2 regions of the Nocardioides sp. T5 genome follow, and region 1 is predicted to be linked to the other one. Evidence: riboswitches for the same ligand, from Rfam matches in the RefSeq annotation. Region 1 holds a riboswitch; the other holds the start of a gene.
The links. Region 1 has a riboswitch for cyclic di-AMP ahead of ACNKF0_RS16440 (C40 family peptidase). Riboswitches for the same ligand answer to the same signal wherever they lie in the genome.
Positions count from the first base shown of each region.

Region 2: it holds a riboswitch for cyclic di-AMP, as region 1 does, so the genes downstream of both, ACNKF0_RS14370 (NlpC/P60 family protein) here and ACNKF0_RS16440 (C40 family peptidase) in region 1, are expected to answer to the same signal.

Region 1 is NZ_CP182415.1:3,360,077-3,375,657, reverse strand. It holds gene ACNKF0_RS16480 (MerR family transcriptional regulator) at 58-855, shown strand; gene ACNKF0_RS16475 (hypothetical protein) at 857-1,135, shown strand; gene ACNKF0_RS16470 (hypothetical protein) at 1,222-1,359, shown strand; gene ACNKF0_RS16465 (cobalamin-binding protein) at 1,350-2,222, opposite strand; gene ACNKF0_RS16460 (excalibur calcium-binding domain-containing protein) at 2,256-2,978, opposite strand; gene ACNKF0_RS16455 (HIT family protein) at 3,131-3,547, shown strand; gene ACNKF0_RS16450 (phosphatase PAP2 family protein) at 3,569-4,618, opposite strand; gene ACNKF0_RS16445 (SDR family NAD(P)-dependent oxidoreductase) at 4,744-5,511, shown strand; cyclic di-AMP (ydaO/yuaA leader) riboswitch at 5,619-5,824, shown strand; gene ACNKF0_RS16440 (C40 family peptidase) at 5,828-6,301, shown strand; gene ACNKF0_RS16435 (DUF3048 domain-containing protein) at 6,565-7,587, shown strand; gene ACNKF0_RS16430 (TetR/AcrR family transcriptional regulator) at 7,571-8,248, opposite strand; gene ACNKF0_RS16425 (YqgE/AlgH family protein) at 8,335-8,889, shown strand; gene ACNKF0_RS16420 (DUF3039 domain-containing protein) at 8,913-9,206, shown strand; gene ACNKF0_RS16415 (DEAD/DEAH box helicase) at 9,203-10,981, shown strand; gene ACNKF0_RS16410 (IclR family transcriptional regulator) at 11,003-11,638, shown strand; gene ACNKF0_RS16405 (Lrp/AsnC family transcriptional regulator) at 11,667-12,140, opposite strand; gene hppD (4-hydroxyphenylpyruvate dioxygenase) at 12,222-13,454, shown strand; gene ACNKF0_RS16395 (DUF2975 domain-containing protein) at 13,706-14,338, shown strand; gene ACNKF0_RS16390 (helix-turn-helix domain-containing protein) at 14,338-14,580, shown strand; gene ACNKF0_RS16385 (hypothetical protein) at 14,594-15,391, shown strand; gene ACNKF0_RS16380 (LysE/ArgO family amino acid transporter) at 15,402-15,581, opposite strand, start outside.
Region 2 is NZ_CP182415.1:2,930,128-2,945,708, reverse strand. It holds gene ACNKF0_RS14390 (DEDD exonuclease domain-containing protein) at 1-1,118, opposite strand, end outside; gene ACNKF0_RS14385 (hypothetical protein) at 1,220-1,495, shown strand; gene ACNKF0_RS14380 (NYN domain-containing protein) at 1,506-2,747, shown strand; gene ACNKF0_RS14375 (hypothetical protein) at 2,813-3,019, shown strand; cyclic di-AMP (ydaO/yuaA leader) riboswitch at 3,138-3,300, shown strand; gene ACNKF0_RS14370 (NlpC/P60 family protein) at 3,396-4,322, shown strand; gene ACNKF0_RS14365 (hypothetical protein) at 4,396-5,571, shown strand; gene ACNKF0_RS14360 (Flp family type IVb pilin) at 5,786-5,959, opposite strand; gene ACNKF0_RS14355 (Flp family type IVb pilin) at 6,033-6,221, opposite strand; gene ACNKF0_RS14350 (IS110 family transposase) at 6,557-7,615, shown strand; partial or broken gene ACNKF0_RS14345 (IS481 family transposase) at 8,086-9,048, shown strand; gene ACNKF0_RS14340 (response regulator transcription factor) at 9,045-9,692, opposite strand; gene ACNKF0_RS14335 (sensor histidine kinase) at 9,689-11,254, opposite strand; gene ACNKF0_RS14330 (type II secretion system F family protein) at 11,251-12,177, opposite strand; gene ACNKF0_RS14325 (type II secretion system F family protein) at 12,183-14,087, opposite strand; gene ACNKF0_RS14320 (CpaF family protein) at 14,084-15,496, opposite strand; gene ACNKF0_RS14315 (AAA family ATPase) at 15,498-15,581, opposite strand, start outside.

The DNA of each region.
Region 1 (15,581 bases):
CCCGCGAGAGGGTCAAGCACTGGACTCTCCCTCGGGGGGAGGGTGCACACTGCGCGCATGCTGGCGATCGGCGAGTTCTCGCGACTGACCCACCTGAGCGTGCGCACGCTGCGCCGCTACCACGATGCGGACCTGCTCGTTCCGGCCACCGTCGACCACGCCACCGGCTACCGCTACTACAGCGTCGACCAGATCCCGACCGCCCAGGTCATCCACCGCCTCCGTGAGCTCGACGTCCCGCTGCCCGAGGTACGCCGCATCGTCTCCACGTCGGACCCTGACGCCCGCGCGGGCGTCGTCGCCGGGCACCTGCACCGCCTCGAGTCCGAGCTGGACCGGACGCGCGCAGCCGTGGCGTCGCTGCGCCGCCTGCTGGCTCCCGAGCCTGCACCCGTGCACGTCGAGCTGCGTGCCGTTCCTGCGACGGAGGTGGCGGCGGTCGAGGGCGACGTGGCCCACGACGAGGTCCTGGGTTGGTACGCCGGCGCGATGGCGGAGCTCGATGCCGTGGTCGCGGACCCGACCGGCGCCCCGGGCGGGGTCTACGACAACGCGCTCTTCGAGGTGGGCCGCGGCCACGTGCTGGTGCACGTGCCGACCCACGAGGCTCCCCGGTCCGGGCGCGTGCACTCCGTCGTGCTGCCGGCCGTCGAGCTGGCCGTCGCCACCCACGTCGGTAGCCACGACGACATCGAGGTCACCTACGGCGAGGTCGGCACGTGGGTGGTCGGCAATGCGCTCGCGGTCGCCGGACCGATCCGCGAGACCTACCTCGTCGGGCCGCGCGACACCGCCGACCCGACCCGGTGGCGCACCGAGATCGGCTGGCCCGTCTTCCGGGTGTCGGGCGGCTGAGGTGGCCCACCTGATCGACCCCGGCACGATCCGCATCGCGCCGCTGGCGCGCGAGCGCGCGGAGGACCTGGCCACCTGGCGCTACGACCCGCCGTACGACGTCTACGACCTCGCGGGCGCCGAACCCGACGAGCTGCTCGACCCCGCCCTCGGCTTCCACGCGGTGGTGGCGGGGGAGCGGCTGATCGGCTTCCGCTCCTTCGGCCCGGACGGGCAGGTACCGGGCTGGGACTACGACGACGCCGCGCTGGACACCGGCGGCGGCTGCGGCCCTCGCTGACCGGACAGGGGCGTGGGCTCGGGCGGGCGGTCATCTCGGCCGGGCTCGACTTCGGGCGTACGACGTTCGCGCCCGCGGCGTTCCGGGTGACGGTGGCGTCGTTCAACGCCCGGGCGCGCCGGACCGTCGAGTCGCTGGGCTTCGAACAGGTCGGCTCGTTCGCCGCGCTGCGGGACGGGCGGAGGTTCGACGTCCTGGTGCGGGTGGAGCGTCCTCAGACCTGACGGCAGTGGGTCGTCGGCGCGACCGCGTCCGGGTGCAGGATCCCCGCGAGCACCTCGACACCGTCCACGAGGCGCGGGCCGGGGCGGGCGAAGTGGCCGTCGGCGTCCACCGCCCAGACCGGCACGCCCGGGAACCGGTCGCGCACGTCCTGCGCGAGCGTCGTACTGCCCTCGAGGTCGAAGCCGCACGGGGCGCAGACCACGACGTCGGGCCGTGAGGCCACCGCCTCCTCCCAGGTGATCCGGCCCGAGCGGGTGCCTGCCACGCCGAGGGCCGGCTCGCCACCGGCGCGGGTGACCATCTCCGGGATCCAGTGCCCGGGCGCGAAGGGCGGGTCCGTCCACTCGAGCACCAGCACGCGGGGTCGCTCGAGACCGGCGACCCGGTCGGCGACCGCCGTCAGGCGCGCCTCGAGGCCGGCCACCACCGCGTCCGCCTCCTCGGCCTTGCCGGTGAGGCGCCCGACCTCGGTGATCGAAGCCAGCACGTCGTCGAGGGAGTGCGGGTCGAGGGTCGCCACCTCGGCGCGGCACCCCAGGTAGCCCAGCGCCTCGTCGACCGTGTCGACGTCCACCGCGCAGACCGCACAGAGGTCCTGCGTGACGACGAGGTCGGCGTCGAGCTCGGCAAGGGCCCCGGAGTCGAGCCGGTAGAGGTCCTCGCCCGCGGTCATCGCGGCGGCCACGAAGTCGTCGATCTCCTGAGGAGCGAGGCCCTCCGGCATCGCGGAGGTCGACACCACGCGCCGTTCGCGCGCCGCCGGCGGGTGGTCGCACTCGAAGGTCACCCCGACGACGTCGTCACCCGCCCCGACCGCGAACAGGATCTCCGTGGCGGAGGGGATCAGCGAGACGATGCGCATCCGGTGAGCCTAGAGGGACCTCTCAGGCCGGCGTCACCAGCAGCCCTTCCACGCACCGCGTGCGTGGCTGCGGGCGTGGCCGATGGCGCGCACGTACGCGCGGTGCCGCGCGACGGGCTTGCCGCCGTAGACGTAGGGGCGGGTGTAGCCGTCCCAGGCCTGCCGGAAGGACAGGTCGCCGTAGCCGCCCTTGCGTGCGACGTAGCGCAGCAGGCGGCCGTAGCGGTCCTTTGCCGCCTGGGTCCGGTCGGACGCGAGGTGCACGGTCGACCCGACCGGTGCGAGGCGACGCAGGTTGGCGGTGGCGGCGTCCGCGCCGCAACGACCCCGCTCGGGGGTGTCGATGCCGAGCATGCGGACCGAGACGTGCGCCCCGCCGCGCAGGCGGACGCGCAGGGTGTCACCGTCGGTGACCCGGACGACGTTGCCGGTCTCGCGGTAGGTCCGCTGGCCCTGCTGGGTCTGGTTCTGGGTCTGGGTCTGGCTGGTCCCGGTGTTGGCGAACTGCTGCGGCGCCGTGGTGCCCCGACCGATGCACGGGCACGGGTTGGACTCGCACGCGACGCCGTCGCCGTCGTCGTCGAGGCGGTGCGGGTCACCTGCGCCGGCGTTCAGGTAGAAGTTCTGGGCGGCGGCCTGGCTGGCGAAGTCACCGCAGTCGCGGTCGATGACGGCGGACGCCGGCGCCTGGGCCGTGACGCCGAGGCCCAGGGCGACGAGGGCGAGCGCGAGCGCGCGGACGAGCTGGTGGTGCATGTGTTCCCCCACGGAAGTCTTCGGTGCTGACACCGAAGCCTCACACCGGCGGGGCCCGCACGTGGGCGGAACGGGCCAAGTCGCCGTCGAGACCAGGCACGCCCCACCCCGACCGCCGGTGCCCCACACGACGGCGTGGCACGATCCGAGGCGTGGACGGATGCGTGTTCTGCCAGATCGTCGCGGGTGACCTGCCCGGTCACCTCGTGCTCGAGACCGACGACCTGGTCGCCTTCCTCGACACCCGGCCGCTCTTCAAGGGCCACGTCCTGCTCGTCCCGCGCACGCACCTGGTGACCTTGCCGGACCTCCCGGCGGCGCAGCGCGACGGGTTCCTCGCCGCCGCCCAGCGCCTCGCGACGGCGGTGAAGGACGCGCTCGGTGCCCAGGGGTCCTTCCTCGCGATCAACAACACGGTCAGCCAGTCCGTCCCGCACCTCCACCTCCACGTGGTGCCGCGCACCAAGGGCGACGGGCTGCGCGGCTTCTTCTGGCCCCGCACGAAGTACGCCGACGGCGAGGCGGCGGCGTACGCCGAGAAGCTGCGCGACGCGCTCGCGTCCGGCTGAGCGAGCGGCGGGCGCAGCCGGTCAGGAGCCGACCTGCTCCTCCTCGCGCGCCCGGGCCCCGCGCAGCGTCCACGTCCGGTCCCGGCGCCGGAGCGGGTGGCCCGTGGTCCAGGCGGCGAGCACGAGCGCCAGCGTGCCGATCACGACCCCGCCGAGCACGTCCACGAAGAAGTGCCACCCGAGGTAGACCGTCGACAGGCAGGTGAGCCCGGCGAAGACCCAGCCGGACAGCCGTACCCACCGAGGGAGCCGGATGAGCTCGGCGACCAGGCACGTGGTCACCGTGATGGCGACGTGCAGCGAGGCGAAGGCGGCGATGGTCTGGACCGCACGGGTGTCCCAGGGGCCCGCGAGGACGGCCACGCGGTCGTCGAGCAGCAGCTCCTGGACCCCGGTGTTGAAGGTGTCGGGCAGGTCCGCGAAGCCCTGCGGCGCCGAGTAGATCGGGCCGAGCGACGGGACGAGGTAGTAGACGCCGACACCGATCAGCCAGTTGAAGGAGACCGCGGTGACGTAGAGCTCGCCGGTGCGGGAGCGACGCGTCCACACGAGCGCGATCGCCAGCATCGCCGGAACGAGGCCGATCCACAGGACGTACACCCCCGACATCAGCCACGCCGCCCAGCCGGTGCCGAGCACCTGGTGCAGGACGTCGGCCGGGTCGTGACCGAGCCAGAGGAGACGGTCGGCGCGCGCGAGCTCGGTGTCCCACAGCCGGTCGGTGACGAACGGCAGGTATCCCTTGAGGTTGCGGAACGCGACGTAGGCGACGTACCAGGCGGCGAGCCCGACGACGGTGAACTGCACCTGGTCGCGGTTCCAGCGCTCGCGGACGACCGCGCGCAAGGCCGGCCAGGCGCCGACCGCGTCGCGCCGGATCGCGGCCACCCAGCGCGGGACCACGTCGAGCGCGACCGCGAGCAGCACGATCGCCGGCAGCCGCACCCAGGTGGGGATCGACACCCCGTCCGGGTCGCGCACCGGCAGGTCGTAGGCGGCAGCGACGAGCGCGGTGGCGACGGCCATCGCCGCTGCCACGGCGACGGCGCCACGAAAGCCCCCCCGTCCCATCCGTCCACCGTAGCGAGGTGGACCCGGATGGCGCATCGCCTGCACCCAACCTTCACGAGTTCTCGCTACGTGCGCCCACTACGCTCCGGACGACAAGCAGCCACCGAACCTGAGGAGTAAACGAGATGGGTCGATTCGACCGTCGCGTCGCCGTCATCACCGGAGCAGCGCGAGGCATCGGCTTCGGCATCGCGCAGCGCCTCGCGAGCGAGGGTGCCTCGATCGCCGTCCTCGACCTCGACGAGGCCGCCGCGCAGGAGGCTGCCGGCCGGCTCGAGCTGGCCGAGGGCGCCCGCGCCGTCGGCATCGGCTGTGACGTCGTCGACGCCGCCGCGGCCGAGGCCGCCGTGCAGCGGGTGGTCGACGAGCTCGGCGGCATCCACGTGCTCGTCAACAACGCCGGCATCACCCGCGACAACCTGCTCTTCAAGATGACCGAGGAGGACTGGGACCTGGTGATGAACGTCCACCTCAAGGGCGTCTTCAACATGACCAAGGCGGCCCAGTCCCGCTTCGTGGAGCAGAAGTACGGCAAGATCCTCAACCTCTCCAGCGTCTCCGCGCTGGGCAACCGCGGCCAGGCCAACTACTCCGCGGCCAAGATGGGCATCCAGGGCCTCACCCGCACCCTCGGCATCGAGCTCGGCCCGTTCGGCGTCACCGCCAACGCGATCGCTCCTGGCTTCATCGCCACCGAGATGACCGACGCCACCGCGCGCCGCCTCAAGATGGAGCCCGAGGAGCTGCAGCGGCTCAACGCCGAGGCGACGCCCGTACGGCGCGTCGGCCAGCCCGAGGACATCGCTGCGGCCGCGGCGTTCCTGTGCAGCGACGAGGCGTCGTTCATCACTGGTCAGACGCTGTACGTCGACGGTGGGCGCAAGCTGGGCTGAGCCCTCCCGGGCGTGATCCCGGCCACGGTCCCCGCTCGGGGGCCGTGGCCGTTTTGCGTCTCCATCGGTCGTCTGTCACCTTGGATGGCGGTCGAGAGACCCAACCGTCCCGGACTACGCCGAGTCCTGCCCGGCCGGGACGACCCCCGAGACACACCGGGGCAGGAGTGGGGGACCCACAGGTTCCACTGCCGGTCATCGACCGGCTCGGGGCGAAGCCGCCCAAGCTCTCAGCAGCACGACGGGAGCGCGGTGGCAGGGCACTTTCCAGCCCTAGCCCGACAGCTCACCTCACAGGCGTGGGAAAGGACGAACCATGCCTGCGACCCCTCACAAGGTACGAGCCCTCGCGCTCGCCCTCGCCGGGCTCGGCCTCACCGCATCGACGATGAGCGCCCTGCCTGCCAACGCTGCACCCAGCGGCAGCACTTCCGACAACACCTCCGCCACGACCACCACGACGAAGAAGACGGCGCGGGTCAGCGCCAAGCGTCGGGTTGCCAACCGGGTGCTCACTGCGCGCAACATCGCGATGGCCCAGCGCGGCGACGCCTACGCGTACGGCGCCGCCGGTCCGTCGAGCTTCGACTGCTCCGGCCTGATCCGCTACGCCTACAGCCGAGCGGGCATCGCCGTGCCGCGGACCTCGAGCGCCCAGGCCGGTGCTGCTCGTCGCATCGCGAAGAAGGACATGCGTCCCGGCGACCTGATGTTCTTCTACGGCAGCGGCGGCGTCTACCACGCCGCGATCTTCCTGCGCTGGTGCGCTGGTCGCGCGGGCACGCGCTGATGGTGCACTCCCCGCGGCCGGGCTCGCGCGTGCACGTCGCCGCTCCGTGGACCTCCGCGTGGTTCGGCGGGACCCTCCGCCGCGCCTGAACGGCGCCCGGATGCGGGTGACAGTGCAGGATTGGTAGGTCGTTCCTGCTGATCTACCCTGTGGCGCGCCTTCCCCGATCGGGAAGGCGCGGGGGGCCCCCCCCCCCCCCCCCCCCCCCCCCCCCGCCCCCAGACTTTCCTTGGCTCGACACCCCCGCTCGATCGGAGTCCCCCGTGCGTCACCGTCGCCACCCCTCGTCCCGCGCGATCGTCGCCACCCTGGCGGCGGCCACGCTGCTGCTCGCCGGCTGCAGCGGTGGCGACGACGACCCGGCGCCGAGCGCCTCGGCGTCCTCCGAGCCGACCGCCTCCGAGACGACCGAGGAGCCGCCGGAGCCGACGTACTGGCCCCTGACCGGGCTCGAGCGCAAGGCTGACGCCCCCCGGCACCCCGTCGTGGTGACCAAGGTCGACAACACCTCCTCCAGCGCCCCTCAGGTGGGTCTCGGCTCGGCCGACCTCGTCGTCGAGGAGCTCGTCGAGGGCGGCTACACGCGTCTCGCCGCGTTCTACTACTCGAAGGTTCCCGCCAGCATCGGCCCGGTCCGCTCGATGCGCGCCAGCGACATCGGGATCGTGCCCGAGGGTGCGACCGTCGTGACCAGTGGCGCGGCCCCGGTCACGATCCAGCGCGTCAACGGTGCCGGCATCCCCTGGATCACCGAGGGCGACGCCGGTGTCTACCGCGAGACCACGCGCTCGGCCCCCTACAACCTCTTCGCCCGCCTCGGCGACATCGCCAAGCGCCTCAAGGCCGAGGAGGAGCCGCCCCCCTACCTGCCGTGGGGGGACGAGGCCGACCTGCCGAAGGGTGCGAAGGCCAGCACGCTCACCGCGGACTTCGGCGCGCACTCCACGAGCTGGCAGTTCCAGAAGGGCGGCTACGTCAACACCGACTCCTACGCCGCCGAGGGCGACCAGTTCCCCGCCGACTCCGTGCTCGTGCTGCGGGTGCGCGTCGGTGACGCGGGCTACCGCGACCCGGCGGGCTACCCGGTGCCCGAGACCAAGTTCGAGGGCAAGGGCTCGGCGCTGCTCTTCCACGGCGGTCGGGTCGTGAAGGGCACGTGGAGCAAGGACGGCCTCAAGGGTCCGATCGAGCTCTCGACCAAGCGAGGCGAGCTCACCGTGCCCGCGGGGCACGTGTGGGTCGAGCTCGTCCCGGCCGTCAACGGCAACGTCACCTTCGCGAAGTAGTCCCGGCGTCGAACGGGCTCGCCCGTAGCGCTCCGGCGTCCTCCTCGAGCAGGCGCTGGAGGCCTGCCAGGATGATGCCGACCGCCGTCTCGACCCGCTGGGCTGCCGCCGCGGGGTCGTCGCTGACGGCGACCGAGCCGCCCGCTGCCGACATCGCCCCGAAGAAGATGCGGGTGAAGGTGTCGAGCATCGCGTCGTCGAGCCGGGCGTCGTCGAGGGCGCCGCCGTCGGCGGTCAGCACGGACCGCACGATCTCGTCCACGATCGCGTACGTCGAGCGCTCCTCCTGCTCGCGGTAGCGCTCGTGACCGAGCACCGAGGGTCCGTCGGACACCACGACCTGGCGGTAGCCCGGCTCCTGGACTGCGGCGAGGAAGGCGCGCAACCCGGCCCGCGCCTTGTCCCACGGGTCGCGGTGACCCTCGGTCGCCTGCGCGATGCCGGACGTGGCCCGTGACTCCACGCGCTCGAAGGCGGCCTCGAAGATCGCCTGCTTGCCGCTGAAGTGGTGGTAGAGCGCGCCCTTGGTGACGTCGGCGCCGGCCGCGATCGCGTCGAGCGAGGTGGCGGCGTACCCGTGCTCGGTGAAGAGCTGTTCGGCCACCTCGACCAGCGCCCGCTTGGTCGCGTCGGAGTAGCGCTGCCGGCCGCGGTTCTCCATGGCCCGCAGCCTAGGTGACCCCGGCGCGGTCGAGGGGGCGTCGCCGGGGTGGTGTGCCGTGACCCGAGGTCGGCCATAGTGGAGGCATGCAGCTCGCTTCGGGGATGTTGCTGGTGGCGACGCCGGCACTGCAGGACCCCAACTTCGCCGACACGGTCGTGCTGCTGCTCGACGTCACGGAGGAGGGTGCGCTGGGCGTGGTCCTCAACCGCCCCTCGCAGATCATGGTCGCCGACGTCCTCGAGCCGTGGCGCGACGTGGTGGCCGAGCCGGAGGTGCTGTTCCGCGGGGGACCGGTCGGCACCGACGGCGCCCTGGCCGTCGGGGCCCTGCGTGACCCGCAGGACCCGCCCGTGGGGTGGCGTCCGGTCGCCGGGTTGCTGGGCATGGTCGACCTCGACACCCCGACCGAGCTCGTCGACGGCACGCTCAGCGCGATGCGGGTGTTCGCGGGCTACGCCGGCTGGGGTGCTGGTCAGCTCGACGGCGAGGTCGAGGAGGGCAGCTGGTACGTCGTCACGAGCGAGGCCGCCGACGCCTTCCGCGACGACCCGGGCGAGCTGTGGCGCGACGTGATGCGGCGCCAGCCCGGCATGCTCGCCTGGCACGTGAACCGCCCCGTCGATCCCGACATGAACTGATCTCCGCGTTAGGCTTGCCCATCATGAGCACCATCGGATTCTCCCCGGGCACCCAGACGATCGAAGAGCGTCAGACCGTCCCGACGGACGAGGGAGACCACGAGCGGTTCTCGCACTTCGTGCCCAAGGACAAGCTCACCGAGGCGATGGTCATGGGCACGCCCGTCATCGCGCTGTGCGGCAAGGTCTGGGTGCCGTCACGGGCCCCGGAGAAGTACCCGGTCTGCCCCGAGTGCAAGGAGATCTGGGACTCGATGAAGTCGGGCGACAAGCCCGGCGGCGGGTCCGGCTCGGACGGCTCGGGTCCCGAGGCGTGACGGCGCGGCCTGACGCGCCGCTGCCCCCCGCGTGGCCCGACCGGGCCGCCTGGGGCACCGCGCCCTCCCTCCGTGCCTGGCAGCAGGCGGCGGTGGACAAGTACCGCGCCGCGCAGCCGCAGGACTTCCTCGCGGTCGCGACCCCGGGCGCCGGCAAGACGACGTTCGCGCTGACGGTCGCGGCCGACCTGCTCAGCCGCCGCGTCGTCGACCGGATCACCGTCGTCGCGCCCACCGAGCACCTCAAGACCCAGTGGGCCGAGGCCGCGGCGCGGGCGGGCATCCCGATCGACCCCACCTACTCGGCGGGCAAGGGCCGCACCTCCGACGACTACGTCGGCATCGCCGTCACCTACGCCGGTGTCGCGGTCAACCCGCTCGCCATGCGCATCCGCACGGAGCGCTTCAAGACGCTGGTGATCCTCGACGAGATCCACCACGCCGGAGACGCGCTGTCGTGGGGCGAGGGCGTGCGCGAGGCGTTCGACCCGGCCACCCGGCGGCTCGCCCTGACCGGTACGCCGTTCCGCTCCGACATCAACCCCATCCCGTTCGTCAGCTACGCCCCGGGCGAGGACGGCATCCCCACCTCGGCGGCCGACTTCACCTACGGCTATGCCCACGCCCTCTCCGACCACGTCGTGCGCCCGGTGCTGTTCATGGCCTACTCCGGGGAGATGCAGTGGCGCACCCGCGCCGGCGACGAGGTCGTCGCCCGGCTGGGGGAGCCGCTCACCAAGGACATGCACGCCCAGGCGCTGCGTACGGCCCTCGACCCCCGCGGGTCGTGGATCCCCGCGGTCCTCGAGGCGGCCGACAAGCGCCTGTCGGAGGTACGTCGCCACGTGCCCGACGCCGGCGGGCTGGTGATCGCCGGCGACCAGGAGACCGCGCGTGCCTACGCCGCGCTGCTGAAGAAGATCACCGGCGAGTCGCCGACCGTCGTGCTGTCGGACGAGAAGGGCTCCTCGAAGAAGATCGAGAAGTTCACCGCCTCCGAGGACCGGTGGATGGTCGCCGTCCGGATGGTCTCCGAGGGCGTCGACGTGCCGCGCCTGGCCGTCGGCGTGTGGGCGACCACCGTCTCGACGCCGCTCTTCTTCGCCCAGGCGGTCGGCCGCTTCGTCCGCGCGCGGTCCCGCGGCGAGACGGCGTCGGTGTTCCTGCCCTCGGTCCCGCACCTGCTGGAGTTCGCCTCCGACATGGAGGCCCAGCGCGACCACGTGCTCGGGCGCCGCGTGCAGGACGAGGACGACATCTTCGCGGCCGAGGACGACCTCCTCGCCGCAGCCAACTCCGAGGAGGGCGCCTCCGACGAGCTCGAGATGTCGTGGGAGGCGCTGGGCTCCACCGCGTCCTTCGACCACGTGCTCTACGAGGGCGCGCAGTTCGGCCACTCCGGCGAGGTCGTGTCCGGCTCCGAGGAGGAGATGGACTTCCTCGGCATCCCCGGCCTCCTCGAGCCCGACCAGGTGCGCGAGCTGCTGCACTCGCGCCAGAGCGAGCGCGCTCGCAAGCAGAAGGCCGACGGCGTGGGCGACCGGGTCGTGGACTCGGTGCAGGAGCTCAGCACCCACCAGCAGCTGGGAGTGCTCCGGCGCGAGCTCAACGGACTCGTCGCCGCCTGGCACCACCGCACGGGGCAGGCGCACGGCATCACCCACAACGCGCTCCGCAAGGAGTGCGGCGGCCCGCCGGCCGCGGTGGCCAACGCCGAGCAGCTGCACGAGCGGATCAACCGGATCCGCGAGTGGGCCGTGCGCAAGACCTCCTGACTTTCCTGCCATATTGAGGGCGTGCCCTCCGAGACCTCCCAGACGCTGGACCGCGGTCTGCGGGTGCTCCGCGTGCTGGCGGAGAGCCCCGAGGGGCTGACGGTCACCGAGCTCTCGCACCGGCTCCAGGTCAACCGCACGGTCGTCTACCGGCTGGTCAGCACCCTGGAGCAGCACGGGCTGGTCCGCCGCGACGCGCGCTCACGGCTCTTCGTCGGTCTCGGCGTGCTGCACCTGGCCAGCGGGGTGCAGCCGCTGCTGCGTGATCTCGCCATGCCGGTGCTGCGGAGGCTCGCGGAGTCGCTCGGCTCGACCGCCCACCTCACGGTGGCCGACGGCGAGGAGGCGCTCGCGCTGGCGGTCGTCGAGCCGTCCTGGACCGACTTCCACGTCTCCTACCGGGTCGGTGCCCGGCACCCGTTGACCCAGGGCGCGGCGGGCAAGGCCATCGGGCTGGTCGACGTGGACGAGGCGGCGTACGCCGTCACGAGCGGCGAGCTCCAGACCGGCGCCCGCGGTCTGGCCGCCCCGGTGCGCGGGGTCGACGGCCTCCGCGCCAGTGTCGGCATCGTGACCCTCGACGGCGCCATCGACGAGGACGTCGTCGCGCCGCAGGTGATCGCTGCTGCGGCCGAGGTCGCCCAGCGGCTGAAGTGAGGGCAGCGGTTCAGATGAGGGCAGCGGCTCAGGTGAGGGCAGCGCGGGCGAGCGGCACGACCCGGTAGGGGATCTGGGTCGCGAGCGCGATCACGGTCGTCGACCGGTCGATCCCCGGCTCGGTGAGCACCAGGTCGATCACCCGCTGCAGGTCGGCGTTGGAGCGCGCGACGACGCGGGCCCACATGTCGCCGGCGCCGGTGATCGTGAAGGCCTCGAGCACCTCCGGGATGCCGGCGAGGTGGGCGGCGACCGCGTCGTGGCCGCCCCGGTCGGCCGAGCCCTGGCGGATCTCGAGGGTGAGGAAAGCGGTGACGGGGTAGCCGATCGCCTCGGGGGAGAGGTCGGGCCCCCACCCGGTGATCACGCCCGCCGCGACGAGCTTGTCCAGGCGCGCCTGCACGGTGCCCCGGGCGATGCCGAGCCGCCGGCTCGCCTCCAGCACGCCCAGGCGGGGCTCGCTGGCGAACAGGTCGATCACCTTGCCGTCGATCTCGTCCATCGGCGCTCCTCGACTGTGCAGATTGTCCGACGTTTCGACGTACTGTTGCACATCTTGCCGCGACTGGGCAGGGTTCGGCCCATGACGACTGACATCGCCTCGACCGGTGGCGCCCTGACCGTGGACGAGATGAAGGCCGACCTCTCCCTCGAGCAGCTGCGCCAGCTCGTCGGCCTCGTGGAGTACGACGCCGACGCCGACCCGTTCCCGGTGACCGGGTGGGACGCGATCTGCTTCGTGGTCGGCAACGCCACGCAGGCCGCCCACTACTACGCCTCGGCCTGGGGGATGGACCTCATCGCCTACTCCGGCCCGGAGAACGGCAACCGCGACCACAAGTCGTACGTGCTCAAGTCGGGCTCCATCAAGTTCGTGCTGAGCGGCGCCGTCGCGCCCGACAGCGACCTGATCGCCCACCACGCCAAGCACGGCGACGGCGTCGTCGACATCGCCCTCGAGGTGCCCGACGTCGACCAGTGCATCGCCCAGGCCCGCAAGGCCGGCGCGACGGTCCTCGTCGAGCCGGAGACCGTGGCCGACGACCACGGCAAGGTCCGCATCGCCGCCATCGCGACCTACGGCGAGACCCGCCACACGCTCGTGCAGCGCACCGTCGACGGAGAGACGTACGCCGGCCCCTATCTCCCCGGCTACGTGGCCGTCGAGCCGCGCTGGGACAAGAAGGCCGACCAGCCGAAGCGGCTCTTCCAGGCCCTCGACCACATCGTCGGCAACGTCGAGCTCGGCCGGATGGACGAGTGGGTCACCTTCTACAACAAGGTGATGGGCTTCGTGAACATGGCCGAGTTCATCGGTGACGACATCGCCACCGACTACTCCGCGCTCATGTCGAAGGTCGTCGCCAACGGCAACCACCGCGTCAAGTTCCCGCTCAACGAGCCCGCCATCGCGAAGAAGAAGTCGCAGATCGACGAGTACCTCGAGTTCTACAACGGCCCCGGCGCGCAGCACCTCGCGCTGGCGACCGGCGACATCCTCGCCACCGTCGACGCCCTGCGCGCCAACGGTGTGGAGTTCCTCAACACCCCCGACTCCTACTACGAGGACCCCGAGCTGCGCGCCCGCATCGGGGAGGTGCGGGTGCCGATCGAGGAGCTGAAGAAGCGCGGCATCCTCGTCGACCGCGACGAGGACGGCTACCTCCTCCAGATCTTCACCAAGCCGCTCGGTGACCGGCCCACGGTGTTCTTCGAGCTGATCGAGCGACACGGCTCGCTCGGCTTCGGCAAGGGCAACTTCAAGGCGCTCTTCGAGGCCATCGAGCGCGAGCAGGACGCCCGCGGCAACCTCTGACGCCCGGCGCCGATCACCCGCCGCCGAGCGGTGGCCCACCCACATTCCGTACGCCGGAAATGTCGGTGGGCCACCGCTCGCGGCGTCTTGCCGGCGTGTCGTCGTACGAGCGGTGGATGAGGCACGTTTCGCAGCCCGGGAACGTGTCTCACGCACCGCTCGAGCGCGGCCCAGCGGCCATTGACATATCGAAAAACGTTGCCCTATCGTTTGTCGACAACATCGACCATCGATAAGCCAGGGGGACCGTCATGGACGGCACGCGCAGCAACGACCCGCTCAGGATCCTCGAGGTGCTGGTCGGCCTGGTGGTCACCGTGATGGCGATCCTGGCAGTTGCCACGGTGGCCGGCACGATCTTCGGTACCGGCTCGATCCCGGGGGTGAACGCCGAGGTCTGCGCCACCGGTTCGGGCGACCAGCCGGCCTTCCGCAGGGGAGCGGGTGACACGACCGGGCCGGCCGACCTCCGCGACGGCATCACCTGGCGCGTCGACGAGGTGCAGGTCTGCGACCCCGACCCCGACGGCGCCACCCGAGCCCTGGGCGGCGCCGGCCTCGTGGTCTGGGTCGGCGGTCCGATGGTGTTCTTCGTGATGCTGTGGCTCTTCCTGCGACGGGCCCGGCGCGAGGGGGTCTTCGCCGACCGGGTGCCCGGACAGCTGAGGACCCTCGGGCGGATCCTCCTCATGTGGGCCGCGCTCGACTTCGTGCTGTCGGGGTGGGTCAACGCAGCGCTGCTCAACCGGATGACCGACAGCACCCTGATCCTCACCGCGACGGTGCCGTGGCTCCCGGTGCTCCTCGGCATCTCCCTGCTGGCGCTGGCGCGCGTGATGGGAGAGGCCGTCGGCATGCGCCGCGACGTGGAGGCCACCATCTGATGGCGCGGCGCACGCAGCCCGAGGCCGAGGCCGACGAGGCGCACGGCGTCACGGTCCACCTCGACGCGGTGCTGGCCGACCGGGGGATGACGCTGACCGAGCTCGCCGACCGGGTGGGCGTCACCGTCGTCAACCTCAGCGTGCTGAAGAACGGTCGCGCGAAGGCGGTGCGGTTCAGCACGCTCACCGGCATCTGCCGGGCGCTGGAGTGCCAGCCGGGAGACATCCTGCGGGTGGACTGACAGGCTGGGCGCCATGATGATCCGACCGGCCGAGCTGGCCGCGATCAAGGCCGGGGTGGTCGACCTCGCGTTCCGCCGGTGGGCCAAGCCCCGCGTCGTCGTCGGCACCCGGATGCGCACGGGCGTCGGGGTGATCGAGGTGACCAGCCTCGAGCAGGTCGGCGTGTCGAGCCTGCGCGCCGAGGACGCACGCCGGGCCGGTGCGCCTTCGCTCGCGGCGCTCCGGGAGGCCCTGGCAGCCCGCCCGGAGGACCCCGCCTGGCGGATCGGCCTGGCGTACGCCGGTCCCGACCCGCGCGAGGCGCTGCGGGCCGCCGTGCCGGACGCTGCCGAGATCGCGGCGATCAACGCCCGGCTCGACCGCCTCGACGCGGCCTCGTCGTACGGCGCATGGACGCGGGAGACGCTCGACCTGATCGACCTCAACCCGACCGTCCGCGCGCCCGAGCTCGCCGCCCAGGTGGGGCGCGAGACGGCGGACTTCAAGAAGGACGTGCGCAAGCTCAAGGAGCTCGGGCTCACCGAGTCGCTCGCCATCGGCTACCTGCTCTCGCCACGCGGGCAGGCGGTGGTCGACGCCGGACTGCCGGAGCCCCGGGTGCGCGAGCCCCGGCAGGCGGGCACGCCGTTGCCGAGGACCATTGGTGCGCCCGCGACACGGGCCCTGCGTGCGGTGGAGGTGACGACGCTCGAGCAGGTGGCGTCCTACTCCGCAGCGGACCTGGCCGCGATGCACGGCGTCGGACCGATGGCGATCAGCCGGCTGCGCGAGGGGCTGGCCGAGCAGGGCCTGGCCCTGACGGGGGAGTGACCGCGCGGGCTCAGTGGACGAGCAGCCCCACGCCGAGGGCGCCCATCACCACGGCGATCGCGGAGTCGAGCACGCGCCACGCCTTGGGGCGGGCGAACAGGCCGCGCAGCAGCCGGGCGCCGTAGCCGAGCCCGAAGAACCACAGCACGCTGGCGACGAGGGTGCCGGCGAGGAACCACCAGCGGTCGGC
Region 2 (15,581 bases), 430 kb from region 1:
CCGCTGCACTGCCGGACGGGAAAGGTCTCGTGGAGGGCCGCGAGGCACTTCTCGGCCGTCTTCTTGGAGGAGAACGGCCCGAGGTAGTCGGCGTCGTCGTCGAGCACCTTGCGCACCAGGGACAGCCGGGGCCAGGCCTCGCGGGTGAGCTTGAGGAAGTGCACCTTCTCGGGGAACCGGGACCGCCGGTTGTACTTCGGCTTGTGCTCGGCGATCAGCCGCAGCTCCCGGACCTCCGCCTCGAGCGGCGTCGCGCACTCGATTCCGGTGACGGACTCGGCCAGGCCGACCATCTCGCCCATGCGGGTGCGGGTCTCCGACGACGTGAAGTAGGTGCGGACCCGGGTGCGGAGGTCCTTGGACGTCCCGACGTAGAGGACACGCGAGCGGTCGTCGCGGAAGAGGTAGACGCCAGGGGAGTGGGGGAGCCCCTCGGCGAGGTGGCGCTTGCGGCGCTGTGCAGTGCTGACCCGAGCGGAGAACGTCTGGAGCTCCTCGAGGGTGTGGACGCCGAGACCGCCGAGCCGCTCCATCAGCCCGTGCAGGACGTCGACGGTGGCGCGGGCGTCTGAGAGCGCACGGTGGTTGGGCGTCGTGGTGGAGTTGAAGACCTTCGCCAGCGACGACAGCTTGCAGTTGGGGGCGTCGTCCCGGGTGATCACCCGCCGTGCGAGCTTCGCCGTGTCGAGCACCTCGAACCTCGGCCAGGGTCGGCCCTGTTGGCGCGCGAAGTGCTGGAGGAAACCGACGTCGAACGGCGCGTTGTGCGCGACGAGGACGCACCCCTCTGCGAAGTCCAAGAAGGCCGGCAGTGCCGACTCGATCGGCGGGGCGTCGTGGACCATCGAGTTGCTGATCCCGGTGAGCACCGCGATGAACGCCGGGATCTCGGTGTTGGGGTTGACGAGCGTCTGGAACTCGCCGAGCACCTCGCCGCCCCTGACCTTCACCGCCCCGATCTCCGTGATCATCGACCCGGCCGCGGCGGAGCCGCCCGTGGTCTCGAGGTCCACCACGCAGAAGGTGAGGTCTCGTAGCGGCCGCCCCAGCTCGTCGAAGCTGCGCTGGGCCTCCCAGCGGGACTTCTCCCTCGACGGACGATGGGCGGTGGTGCTCATGTCCGACGACGCTAGACGTGGGATCCGACATCGCGGCGCACGGCGCGCGGACTACGCTGACCGCGCCCGACTCCAGAGGCGATCGACGACGAGGAGACCCCGTGCCCGAGCAGATCAGCGACCTCCGCGTTCCCGGCGACGGCGAGCGGTGGCGCTGTGCCGGCTGCGGCAACCTCACCCGCTTCGACGTGACGCGCACCCGCCGTACGACGGACTACTGGCACTTCGACCTCGCCGGCGACCACCAGGTCGAGGAGGAAACCGTGCTCTCGGAAGCGGTCGAGTCGGTGTCCTGCCGCTGGTGCGGCCGCAACGACGCCATCGAGCTGGTTGACCGCGCCGCGGCCGACACGTCGGCCGACCCGGCCGCCGGGTGACGGAACGACCGTGACCGACCCTGCGGCTGTGCCGGAGCGGCTGCGCCTGCGGGTGGTCGCCCTGGTCTCGGCGGTCCTGCCGTCGGTCAGCCCCGTTCCTCCCGCGTTGCGCAAGGTCGCAGGCTTCGCGCCCGCCCGTCGTGCGAGGCTCGGTGGCAGGGTGATCTGGGCTGCGCTCGATGACGACACCTTCCGGGAGCACGCGGCGGTGCAGGTCGCGGCGGTGCAGGCGTCTTTGGATGATCCGGTCGACGCGGCTGCGCGCGCGTGGCTGGCCAGGGAGGAAGGCTGGGAGGCGGTCGTCACGGAGGTCGCTGAGTCCCTCGAGGTCGACGAGTCGCGCGACGAGCAGGCGCACGCAGAACATGCCCGCCTGTCCGCCCAGGTGGCTGCGCTGCAGGCCGAGCTCACCGCCGTACGCGCCGAGCACCGCGCCGAGCGCGAGCGCGCCAAGGCCGACCACAAGGTGCTGCGCCAGAGGCTGGGGGAGGCCCGCGGTGTGCTCCGAGCGGCCGAGGAGGCGCGGGTCGCCGCGTACGCCGCCCGGGACGAGGCCGTCGCGGCGGCTGAGACGGCGACGCGCACGGCGGAGGCAGACGTACGACGCCTGCGCGCGCAGCTGGAGGAGGCCGAGTCCGGCCTCGCGGCAAGCCGCCGGGACGCGCGGTCCGACCGCGACACCGCCAGCATCCGGGCCCGGCTCCTGCTCGACGCGGTCATCGACGCCGCGACCGGGCTCCGGCGCGAGCTCGCCCTCCCCGCGGTGAGTGGTTCGCCGGGCGACGCCGTGGAGTCGGCTTTGGCGGGCATCGAGTCCGCGCCCGCGTCGAGCGCGCCGGCGACCTCGGCAACGCTGGAGCAGACCCTCTCGCTGCCGCGAGCGCGGCTCGTCATCGACGGCTACAACGTCACGAAGCAGCGGTGGCCGACCGCGAGCCTCGAGGCCCAGCGCAGCAGACTGGTCGCGGCGCTGGGACCGCTGGTCGCGCGGACCGGGGCGGAGACGACCGTCGTGTTCGACGCGGCGGAGTCCACGGTGCGTACGGCGATGCCGGCACCGCGTGGCGTCCGGGTGGTGTTCAGCCCGGAGGGCGTCATCGCCGACGACGTGATCCGCCAGCTCGTGGCGGCGGAGCCCCGCGGGCGAGTGGTCGTGGTTGTCAGTGACGACCAGGCGGTGGCACGCGACATCGTCCGAGCGGGTGCGCGGTCGGTGCCGACGTCGGCGCTGCTCGGCGTGATCGGCTCCTAGCCCGACACGCCGGTCCGCGACACGCCGCGGAGGCGCTGTCGGTGGCTCCTGTCACCGTTCGGAACATGACGACACGGATCGACTGCGACACCTGCGTGGTGCGCGGGCTGCACTGCCACGACTGCGTGGTGACGGTGCTCCTCGGCCCACCGCCCGAGCTGACCATCGACGACGACGAGATGGCCGCGCTCGACGTGCTGGCCTCGGGCGGCCTCGTGCCACCGCTGAGGCTCGTTGAGCCAGTCAGCGGCCCGGTCATCGAGTCAGCCTGAGCCGGGGTCCGACACGACTTCCCACAAGTTGGCCCGAAGATTGGCGACCGCTCCGTGGGCGGTTTAGGGTGTGGGCTGACGTCCGTGGCAGTGGGTCACCCGGCCCGCGCGGGCGTCGCGCCGAGTCGTGGACCACGCCCCCCGCATCACCCGTGGTCGACGAGCCGGGGAACCACACTTCCCCCTGGGGTGAATCCTCTGTGAGGTGCGCTGCGCGAGCGGCGCGAGGAGCAGAGGTAGGCCAAGTCGTGCCGAACCCGTCAGCTCACCTGGTAGGCGTACGACACCCCGAGGAGTTCCCCCGCTCGTGGCTCACACCCGCAAGCGAGTTGGCGCGACCGTTCTTGGTCTCTCCGCGATCGCTGCCATCTCATTCGTGCCCGCCACCCCCGCGCAGGCCGACCCCGACATCAAGGACGTCAAGGTCCGCGTCGACCGCCTCTACCACGAGGCCGAGGCGGCGCAGGAGCGCCTCCACGACGCCAAGCTCGACCTCGCCGACCTGCGGAGCGACCTCAACGGCTTGAAGGCCGATCAGGAACGCCAGGACGAGCGTCTCGACGCCGTCCGCGACCAGGTCTCCGACGCGGTCGTCCGACAGCTCGAGGGGGAGGGCATCTCGACCGTCGGTCAGATCGTCGTCTCCGACGACCCGGGAGCGTTCCTCGACTCGCTCTCGACGATGTCGTCCTTCAACGACCTCCAGGCCTCGCTGCTGTCCGACTACGACACCGAGCTCGCAGCCCTCGAGATCCGCCGTGAGGCCACTGGTGCCCGCACCAAGGAGATCGCGGAGCTCACCGACCAGCTGAGCGCCGAGAAGGACACCGTCGACGACAAGCTGGCCGAGGCCAAGGAGCTGCTCGCCGACCTCGAGGCCGAGGAGCGCGACCGCGTGCTCGCCTCGCGCGGCACCACGACCCGCGCGCCCAGCTCCGTCTCCGTGCCGGCGTCTGGTCGCGCCGCTGCTGCCGTGCAGTACGCCATGGCACAGGTCGGCGACGCCTACGTCTACGGTGCCATGGGCGAGAACGCGTTCGACTGCAGCGGCCTCACCATGCGTGCCTGGGCGCAGGCCGGTGTGTCGCTCCCGCACTCCTCCAGCGCCCAGTTCAGCTCCGGCCCGCGGATCGCGGCGAGCGATCTGCAGCCCGGTGACCTGGTCTTCTACTACAGCCCGATCAGCCACGTCGGCATGTACATCGGCAACGGCATGATCGTGCACGCCGCCAACCCCGGCACCGGTGTTGCCGTCTCGGGCCTCTACTCGATGCCCTACGTCGGCGCGGTCCGTCCTGGCTGACACGCAGACCTCGAAGGCCGGTCGTCCACTCCTGTGGGCGGCCGGCCTTTCGCTGTTCCTCGCTGTCGTCCTGGTGGTCGTCGTCCTCACGCGGGACGGACGTCAGGAGGTTGCGCCGCCGCGTCCCGCCGAGGCGCATCGTGCGAGCCCGGCGGAGGCCGCGGCCGCCCTGGCGGCGTTCGTCGACGCCATCGACAGCCGCGACCGAACGGAGCTGGAGCAGCTGGTGCCCCCTGACGTCCCCTCAGCAGAGAGCCTGCTGGCGGGCATCGCAACGAACGTCCGCTCGCTGGACCTCACGGCCGTCTCCGCGCGCTACGTCGACCAGGTGGGGACCGTTTCGGCGGACGGCTCGTGGACCGGCACAGCAGAGCTCACGTGGCAGCTTGGCGGCTTCGACGAAGAGCCGGCTCGCAGCGACGTGGCGGTGCGCTTTGCTCCGCACGGCGAGGGGCTCGGCATCGCGGGGTTCGAGGCGCCCACTGCAGACGGCGGTCGGTTACCGCTGTGGCTGCGCGGGCGGATGTCAGTGGCGCGGGCGAACGACGTCCTGGTGATGGCTGACGGACCCTCAAGCGTTGCAGAAGATGTGGCAGCACGAGCGGTGCGGGGGATCGAGGTCGTACGACGAGTCCTTCCGGACTGGAGCTCGCCCGTCGTGGTCGAGGTTCCTGCCAGCGCGACGAGCCTCGACGAGACGCTCGGCGCCGACCCCGGGACGTATGCCGGCATCGCCGCCGTGACTGCCCCCGTCGGGCGTGCATCTGACACCGAAGGACCGGTTCACGTGTTTGTGAACCCGGACGTCACTGAAAGGCTGCGCCGCGCAGGTGCGCAGGTGGTGATGAGCCACGAACTGGTCCACGTCGCGACGAATGCGGTCCGCAGGCCGGTCGAGCCGTGGTTGATGGAGGGGTTTGCCGACTACGTTGCGCTCCGCGACACGCAACTGCCGGACCGCGTGACCCTGGGTCGGGCCATCGAGGCGGTCAGGCGGGAAGGTGTTCCGGAGGCACTGCCAACGGCGGCGGACTTCGATACCCATGCGCGAGACCTCCAGGCCCGCTACGAGGAAGCCTGGCTGGCGTGTCGAATCATTGCTGAGCGGCTGGGGGAGCGCGGACTGGTGGAGGTGTACGCCGTCGCCTCGCGCGGCAGCTCGGCCCAAGGTGCCCAACGACGAGCTGGTTTAACGGTCACTTCGCTCACGCGGGCCTGGCAGGGCCGGTTACGTGACGTGGCCCTCTGAGTCGGTGTACCCGGAGAATGCTCCGAGGGCGACCGGCATCCGGTCGCCCTCGACGTGATGGTTCTCGGGTACGCAGCTGCACGGTGCCCTCGACCCGGTCGGGCACGGTGGGAGGTCTATCCGGCAGCCCGACGCGGATGAGCCCCTGGTGATACCCGGGGCTCATCCGCTTGCCTGGGCGGGTCATTACCGCGGAGTCGCTGATCGAAGACGATCAGATGACGTCGTCAAGCCACGCGCTGAGACCAGTGAAGTACGCGTCGAGCGATTCACCGAAGAAACCGACTCCGGCCACAATGGCAATTGCGATGAAGCCGACTAGCAAGCCGTACTCCGTGGCGGTCGCGCCGCGCTCGTCGCGCGCGCGAGTCAGGTCGCTGTCACTCACGCCGCTCTCCTCTCGGGCAATGCGACAGGCCGGCCACTCCGGGCGGAGCAGCCGGCCACGTCGGTCAGGCGTTTTACTTCTTCCAACCGTTGACGGTGCCGCCGAGGCTGTTGAAGAAGCTGTCGAGGCTGTTGCCGAAGAACCCGACGCCGGCAACGATGATGAGGGCGATGAGGCCGACCAGCAGCCCGTACTCGGTGGCCGTGGCGCCCTTGTCGTCCTTGCGGCCGACGAGCATGAAGGTGATGAACTTCTCGAGCATGATGGTTTCCCCTTGTGTCTGGATGATGAGCCTCGGTCCGAGTCCGCGAGGACCCGTCGAAGAGGACTCTGCCAAGGTCTGCCTCCCGCCGAATCGGGTGATCGGCTGCTGTTGAGTAGCCCCTTGTGACTATTCCAGGGTCATCCTGGCGAGCCTTCACATGGCCCACCCTGCCAACTAGACGGTATGAGTGACCCGTTCGCGGTGAAGGGGTTGCGGGCCGGGGCCTCACTCACAAATGGTCGTGGGTTACCGAGTAGGGGCTGCCTGCTCGGCCTATCCAACAGTTGTGGGAGGCCCCGGTGTTCACTGAGCGTACGAGCGTTGGGCTCGACGTGCACGCACGATCTGTCGCGGCAGCGGCGATCGACGGCGTCACGGGCGAGCTGGTCCAGACGAAGCTGACCCCGTCGTATGAGCACGTCCGGTCCTGGATCGAAGGCCTGGCGGGTCCGGTCGCGGTGACCTATGAGGCCGGGCCGACCGGGTTCGGGCTGCATCGTCACCTGGCTGCTGCGGGGGTCCGGTGTGTGGTCGCGGCACCGTCGAAGTTGCAGAAGCCCTCGGGGGATCGGGTGAAGACCGACGCCAAGGACGCGGTTCACCTGGCCCGGCTGCTGCGACTCGACGAGGTCACCGCGGTCGCGATCCCTTCAGCGGACCAGGAGGCCGCCCGTGACCTGGTCCGCGCGCGGGAGGACTGTCGAGGCGATCTGATGCGGGCTCGGCACCGGTTGTCGAAGCTGCTGCTGCGCCACGGGATCGTCTACTACGACGGTGACGCGTGGACCGGGAAGCACGATGCGTGGCTGCGTCACGAGGCGCTGCCGCAGCTGAGCGGTCGAGCGACCCGGTTGGCGTTCGACTCCGACTACGACACGGTGCTGGTCACCAAAGCGCGTCGCGACCGGCTCGATGACGCGATCGGTGAGATGGCCGCCGACTCCGAGTTCACGCCACTGGTGCGGCGGCTGGGGTGCCTGCGCGGGGTGAGCACCCTGACCGGGTTCGCCCTGGCGGTCGAGATCGGCGACTGGCACCGGTTCACCGGCAACACCATCGGCTCCTTCGTGGGCCTGGTGCCCAGCGAGTACTCCTCCGGGTCCTCGCGGGTGCAGGGGTCGATCACCAAGACCGGCAACACCCATGTGCGGCGGCTCCTGGTCGAGGCCGCGTGGCACCACCGCTCCCGTTACCGGGTCGGGAAGACCATGCGCGATCGGTGGGACCTGGCCCCTGCCGCCGCGCGGGCCCGTGGTGACGAGGGCAACCGCCGACTGCACCAGCGGTGGGTGAGGTTCATCGAGCGCAGCAAGAAGCCCACCATCGCCAACGTCGCGATCGCCCGTGAGCTGGCCGGCTGGTGCTGGTCCCTGGCAGTTCTCGAGGAGTAGCCGACCACGATCTGCTCCGTCGTCCACCGGGCTGGTGGCAGCGCGTGGAGCGACCCGCGAAACAACTATGAGCAACGGACATCTCGTCCGTGACGCTCGCTGCTAGACACGCGGTCCCGCTCCTGCCGAAAGCACCGTCCTGCGGTACCCAACCCGCGCATATCAGTCTGACCGCGCGTCGCCAACGACACGCTCGCCAGCACCCACGACGACGAAGCACGAGGCGCCCGCCCCGAACACCGGGACGGGCGCCTCACCCTGCCTCTTGACAGGAGGTCACTCCATATCAGGTGTGATGCCCAGGCACGTTGGTCGAGATCGTGCGACGACACGATCTGATCTGTAGGTAGGTGAACGCCTCCCCGGGTGTGGAGTGGAGCTGTTGAGGAACCGCTCCGCCACCGAAGGAAGCCTTCACGTCCCACGCTACCCATGCCAATGCCGCGCTGACCCCTCGTGCCCCGGCTCAGATGGCCAGGCTCATCGTTGAGGAGGACTGGCCGCCGGGCCGCGCTGCCGAGCGTTTCGATGTGTCGTGGAAGACCGCGAAGAAGTGGGCTGATCGCTACGAAGCCGAAGGTCCGGCCGGGATGCTCGACCGGTCCTCGGCGACGCACCACCAGCCCGAACCGCACCCCGGTGCGGGTGGTGCGCAAGATCGTGCACCTGCGGTGGAAGCAGCGCCTCGGTCCGGTCGAGATCGGTGACCGGCTCTAGAGATGCCCGCCTCGACCCTGCCCGCGGTCCTCGTCCGCTGCCGGCTCAACCGGCTGACCTATATCGACCGCGCCGCCGGCGAGCCGATCCGCCGCTACGAACACGAGAAGCCGGGCGACTTGCTCCACATGGACGTCAACGAGCTGGGCCGAGTCCCCGACGACGGCGTCTGGCGCTACGTCGGAAGCGACCAGGACCGGCGCAACCGCATCGCCACTGCCAACGCCAGGGCCACGCCCTTGCAGCGCAGCAAGTACGGCAAGCCGCTCGGGACCTGCTACCTGCCCACCGTAATCGATGACCACTCCCGCGTGGCCTACGTCGACGCCCACGACGACGAGACGAAGGAGACCGCCACCGCGGTGCTGCGCAACGCGGTGGCCTGGCTCGCCGAACGCGGCGTGACCGTGCAGCGGGTCCTGACCGACAACGGCGGCTGCTACCGCTCGCACCTGTGGCGCGACACGTGTGACGAGCTAGGCATCACGCCCAAACGCACGCGTCCCTATCGGCCGCAGATCAACGGGAAGATCGAACGCTTCCACCGCGCGATGGTCGAGGGCTGGGCCTTCGAGGAATTCTACAACTCCGAATCAGCCCGCCTCGCCGCTCTGCCAGCATGGGTCCACCACTACAACCACCACCGGCTCCACTCAGCAATCGGCAAGTCAACACCCATCACCAGGTGGGACAACCTGGCTGGGCATCACAGCTAGGGACGCTGCGTCGCAGCGTGGTCGAGAAGGCCTAGTCGCATGGCCGCCACCAGCGCTTGTGCGCGGTTGGCTGCACCGAGCTTCTGGTAGATGTGGGTGATGTGGGTCTTGGCGGTCGACTCGCTCATGTATAGCCTGCTGGCGATCTCTGCGGTGCCGATCCCGTCTGCGAGTAGGTTGAGGACCTCCTCCTCACGTCCTGAGAGTTTGGGTGGTGCGGGCGCGGTCGCACGCCGCACCATCGCTGCGCTTAGTCCAGCGCAGAGGAATGTGCGCGGCGCCACGGCCGCATGCCGCGCGGCGCTGACGACGTCTATCGCCTTGCTGTCCTTCCCCACGAAAGCCGACGCACCAGCCTCCATCGCCGCGAAGATGTGGTCGTCACCGGCGTGCATGGTGAGCACCACCAGGCCGACCGCGTCACTGCTCCCACGTACTTGGCGGACCACATCAAGGCCGTGTCCGTCGGGCAGCTCGAGGTCGGTGACCACGACGTCCGGGTCGAGGTCACCGAACGCGGAGACTCCCTCGGCCACCGATCCGGCCTGTCCGACAACCGTCATGTCGTTGTCGCGCTCAAAGGCCCGCGCCAGCCCTTGTCGGATCAGCTCGTGGTCGTCGATGAGCAGGACACGGGTGGTCATACGTCCTCCTTGTAGGCATCAGCCGATGGTGTGCACGGTGGGGAGCTCAGGCGCACGAGGGTGCCGCCACCCTCGCGAGGAGCGACTTCGAGAGATGCCTCGATACCGGCTGCGCGTTCCCGCATGCTTTGGAGCCCCCAGTGCCGGTTCCGCGGTTTGGCGTTGCCGATTCCGTCGTCCTCCACCTCCAGCAGCAGTTTGGTGCCGTCGGAAACGAGCGTGATCCAGAGATTGTCCGCTCGTGCGTGCTTCCTGACATTGCCAATGGCTTCTTGGGCGACCCGGAGCAGCTCGGACTCGGTTCGCGGGGGAAGCGCCGGCCCCGACTCGTCGAGCACGAGGTTGACCCGGAGGTCCATGTCCTGCGTGACCTGGTGGACGTAGTCAGCGAGCGCGCCCGACAGCCGGTGGTCGGTCACGTGGTGACGCAGGTCGAGGATCGAGTACCGGATCTCGGCGACGACCCGGCTGATCTCCTGACGGAGCTCGTCCGCAAGCGCGACTGTCCCGGGTTCATCCGACACGGATGCGATCTCATCGACGATGTACCCTAGGGCCACCAGTTCCTGGGCGACGCCGTCGTGCATCTCGCGCGCGATCCGCTTGCGCTCCTCGGATGTCGCGAGTCGACGCACCTCGTCGAACAGGACTGCGGTGTCCAGCCGCAGGGCGAACTCGTCGGCCACTTCTTGAGCGACGTCTCGCGATCGACCGCTCCAGCCGTCCGGATTGCGCAGCACCACGCTGCCGAGCTGGTGACCCGCACCGCGCAGGCCGATGACGAGCACGTCGGCCTTGTGGTCGTGGTTGGCTCCAAGGGCATGACTGGCGAGCGACGTGGTGTCACCGTGCCCGGCGAGCTGGACGAGAGGCTGGCCCCACGCGTGGCCGTACACGGCGACATCGGCTGCACCCGTCCCCTCCCGCAATCGGCCGGCGAGCTCGGTGGACAGCTTAATGCTGTCGAGCCCGACCTCGCCGCGACTCGCGAGGTCGTGCAGTTGGCTCATCAGCTGGTGCGTGGCGACGTACGGGGCCTGGTGCTGCTCGAGGTCGCGGATGTTGCGGGTCTGGACCCCGGCGAGCACACCGATGCCCAGCCCCATGACGAGCCAGAAGGCTGCTGACTGGAGGCGGTCGACGTCGAGTGGGGTGGTGGAGAGCCCTCCCATCAGTACCAGCGCAGCGGCCGACATCAGGAACGCGTTGGTGGCCGACAACCAACCGTGTCGGACCCCGGCGACGAGCGGAGGCACGGCGAGGTAGAGCAGGATCGAGTCGTCCGGTGACGGGTTCAGGGCGACCACAGCGGAGACCAGGAGTGCCTCGCCGATGGGGATCCCGCGCTGCATCCGGTCGGCGCAGAGAGCTTCGACGAGGCTGGCGAGGGTCGCCACCAGAGCGAGGGCGACGATCGGGATGGCGATGTCGGCGGCCCCTTGCGAGGACAACGTTCGGCCCAGGCACAACGCGATGGCGAAGACCCGGATCGCCGTCGTGATGCGCCATGTTCGTCCTGCGAGTCGGCTTGGCTCGGTCGACCCGATCATGTCGAGGATCATCCGCTGCCGAACAGGTCGCCCATCGACAAGAAGACCGGGCCGATTACGACGATGAAGATCGTCGGCAAGATGAAGAAGATGACAGGGAAAAGGATCTTGACCGGCACCTTCTGTGCCGCCTCCTCGGCGCGCTGGCGCCGTTTGGTCCGCATCTCGTGGCTCTGGATGCGGAGGACGCGAGCGATCGGGATGCCGAGGCTGTCGGCCTGCACCATGGCGAGGCAGAAGGACTTGAGGTCGGGAAGGCTGGTCCGCTCGCCCATGGCGCGCATCGCTTCCTGACGTCCAATGCCGAGCTGCATCTCTTGAAGAAGGCGGGAGAACTCCTGGGCAAGTGGCCCGGAGGTGTTCTTCGCCACCCGCGCGACAGCAGCGTCGAACCCGAGTCCGGCCTCGACAGAAATGGTGAGGAGATCGATGGCGTCGGGGAGCGAGTTGCGCATGAGGCTCTCGCGCTTGTCGCCGGCGTTCTTCAGCAGGACGTTCGGCAGGACGTACCCAAAAGCGGCAAAGCCGGCCGTGATGAGTAGGACTTTGCTGACCGGGTAGCCACGCGACAGCGTGACGAGGAACCCCAAGACGCCCACACCTCCTAGTCCCAGGACTTTGAGTCCGATGATGCGGTTGACGTCCCACGCCGACGGGTTGCCGGCGATGTCCAGTCGGTGCGAAATCTTGGTCGCCGTGTCGGCGCGGGTGATCATCTTGCCAACACCCACGAGCCGCCCACCAAGTGGGGCGATCACACGCTCGGTGAAAGGACGGTCAAGCTCGTCGGCGATGACACTTGGTGCGGAGTTGATGGCTTGGACGGCCGCGACGGACCTCGCAACCGCGCGCCGTTCAGAGGTAAGGACGCCCATGATCGACAGCGCAAGGACGAGTGCGCCGAAGAGCAGAACTGCTCCTAGCATCAGCAACATGGTGGTTACACCTTGATCTTGGTGAGTCGGGACATCACAAACCCGCCACCGACCAGCATCGCGGCAGCGATGCCGAGCAGGACGAAGCCCATGCCGGTTGTATAGAGCGGCTCAACGAAGTCTCGCTTGAAGAGCAGCATGTAGATGAAGAGACAGATCGGCAGTGCGGTCAGCACGTACCCCGAGAACCGACCTTCTGCGCTCAGCACCTTCACCTGACGTCGCAGGTACTCGCGGTCGCGGAGCGTCTCGGAGACGGTGTTGAGGAGCTCAGCCAGGTTGCCGCCGACCTCGCGTTGGATGCGGATGGCCATGACGACCCAAGAGAAGTCCTCGGACTCCATGCGCGCGGCGACATTTTCCAGTGTCTCCTCAATCGGGATGCCGAGTCGCTGCTCAATCAGCGCACGACCCAGCTCGCCAGCCATCGGCTGGTGCCCCTCGCGAACGACCGTGTCGACAGCCTGAGGAAGGGAAAGTCCTGCCGAGAGCCCGCCTGACATGAGCGTGAGTGTCTCGGCGAGCTGAGCGTTGAAGGCAGCCAGCCGCTTGGAGTGCTTGCGCTTTAGCCACCACCACGGGAGCACGACGCCACCCACGAACGCCAGGATCATCAGCATGCCGCCCTTGAGAACAAGGCCTGCGAAGGCCGCCCCCACGGCGATGGCTGCGTGTAGGAGGAGCCACTCCGCCGCCTTGAGGGACGATCCGGCGCCGGCCAATCGCTTGGAGAGCCGGTCCTCGAAGTCTCCCTTGACGACCTGCCCGGCAAGCCCGACGGCCGCGTCCTTGAGGCTGCCTTGCGCCTTCCCGCGGCTCCGGCGGCTGCCCGCGGTCGGTGCGGAGTTGCCTCCCTGCTCGAAGTATGCGTTCAGCCGCTTGTCGCTGAGCGACGTGGACGACCCGCCACCCAGGGCGAAGGCCAGCACGCCCGCGAGCCCGAGTCCGAGCGCGAGCGCGCCCAGCATGAAGCCAGTCCGATCGATCAGCGGCTCTTCCGGCTCGATGATCCGCGGCGCAGCAGCCGACGTCGATCCGGTCAGGGTGACGAAGGCGGCGTCGGTGAAGGTGTCGCCGCCAGCCGCCAGTGAGGTCTCGACGGTCTGCTCACCCGAGACGCCAGGGGGCAGGTCAAAGCTGACCAGCACCTGAGAGGCGAGTGCGTCGGCCTGCGCGGAGAAGACTGCGTCGAGCGCGCCGGGGTCGGCTGGGATGACCTGGCCACCTGCGGCGGACGCAAGTCCGTCGAGGATCGCCTGTTGCTCTGCCGATTGGGCCAGCGCGACGACGTCGACGACGACGCCGGACTCCGCTGCGCTGTCGGACAGCTCATCGATGGTCGAGATGCTGCCGGTGTCGGCACCATCAGACAGGACGAGGAGCGAGCGGGCGCCTTCGCTTCCGGCCAGCCCCGCACCCGCGGCTACAGCGTCGTAGAGCTTGGTACCCGGCTTGAGCTGCACACCGGCGAGCTCGTCGACGATCGACTGGTGGTCGGTGGTCGGCTCGATGGTCTGCAGAACAGTGCCGGCGAAGGTGACGAGGCCGATCCGGACATCGGCGGGCGCCGACTCCACGAAGGAGTCGATGGCGCTCGTCGCGGCGGCGAGCTTCTCGCCTTCCATGCTGTTGCTCGCGTCGAGCACGAGCACGGTCGTGCGCTCGACCTGGCCGCCTTCGACGGTCTCTGCTGAGGCGTCGGCGGACTGGCCATTGACCGTGACGACGACGCTGTCGAGGTCGGGTGCGGCGCCGCCCGGCAGGCGATCGACGCCGAGCAGCATGGACACCTTTCCGTCCTCGGTCTGCACGTGGTCGATGTTGATCTCGTCCGCGGCATGGGCGCCGGACCCTGTCGCCACCACGCCGAGGGCGAGAGCGACCGCTGCCAGCGAGGGAGCGAGCCTCATCGGAAGCCGCCGCTGGTCGCGAAGACGGCCGGGTCGACATGGACGCCGTGGTCAGCGAGACGCTCGAGGAAGCGGGGCCGCAGGCCGGTGGAGACCAGCCCGCCCTGGAACTTTCCTTGGTCGTTCACGCCTGCGGAGAAGTCGAACATGAAGACGTCCTGCGTGGTGATGATGTCACCTTCCATGCCCACGATCTCGGTGATGGCCGTGATGCGTCGGGAGCCGTCCTTGAGTCGGGTCTGCTGGATGATGAGGTCGACCGCGCTTGAGACCTGCTCGCGGATGGCCCGGACCGGCAGGTCCATGCCGGCCATCAGCACCATCGTCTCGAGGCGGGAGAGCGCGTCGCGAGGCGTGTTGGCGTGCAGCGTCGAGATCGAGCCGTCGTGGCCGGTGTTCATCGCCTGGAGCATGTCGAGCGCGGCTGCGTCGCGGATCTCGCCCACGACGATGCGGTCGGGACGCATGCGCAGGGAATTCTTGACCAGGTCGCGAATGAGCACCGCACCCTTGCCCTCGATGTTGGGCGGTCTGGACTCGAGGCGCAACACATGATCCTGACCGAGCCGGAGCTCGGCGGCGTCCTCGATGGTCACGATCCTCTCGTCGTCGGGGATGAACGACGAGAGGACGTTGAGCGTGGTCGTCTTGCCGGCGCCCGTGCCGCCCGACACCAGGATGTTGAGGCGGCCCTTGACGCACGCCTCGAGCAGGCTCGCCGACATGGGCGTGAGGCTGCCGAAGTTGATCAGGTCCTGGACGGTGTAGGGGTCTTCGGAGAACTTGCGGATCGTGAGCTTGGACCCGTCGAGCGCAAGGGGAGGGATGATCGCGTTGACACGCGATCCATCGGGCAGGCGGGCATCAACCATGGGACTGGCTTCGTCGACACGTCGACCGATCTTGCCGACGATCTTGTCGATCGTGCGACGGAGGTGGGCCTCGTCGGAGAAGCTGGTGCCGGTCTTGACGAGCTTGCCGCCCCGCTCGACGTAGATGGAGTCGTAGGCGTTGACCATGACCTCGGAAAGGTCGGGGTCGCGGAGGAGTGGCTCCAGCGGCCCGTAGCCGAGGATGTCGTCAGAGATCTCCTGCGTGATCCTGGTCCGGTCCGCACCGGACATGACCACATCCGTTGCAGCGACGGCACCTTGGAGGGCGAGGCGGACGTTGCTCTCCAGCTCGCTCTGGGTCATGTGGACGTCGTAGAGCTTGGGCCCCAGCGATGCGACGAGCTGGGCGTGCACGACGCGCTTGACGCCCTCGAAGGGGTCGCGTGCCGGCGCCCGGCCGGCCTTGGGAGCTGCTTGGGAGCTGGCGCCCGTGGTCGCCGGTGCCTTCTCCTCCGGGACCTGAGGTGCCTCGGCGCGGGCACGTTGCGCGGCGGCCAGTCGGTCGGTGAGCCCCATGTCAGGCCTTCCTCAGTCGGAATCGGCTTGATGACGAGCGCGACTTCTCGTCCTGCTCGACGTCAGCGTCAGCGGCGCGGGTTGC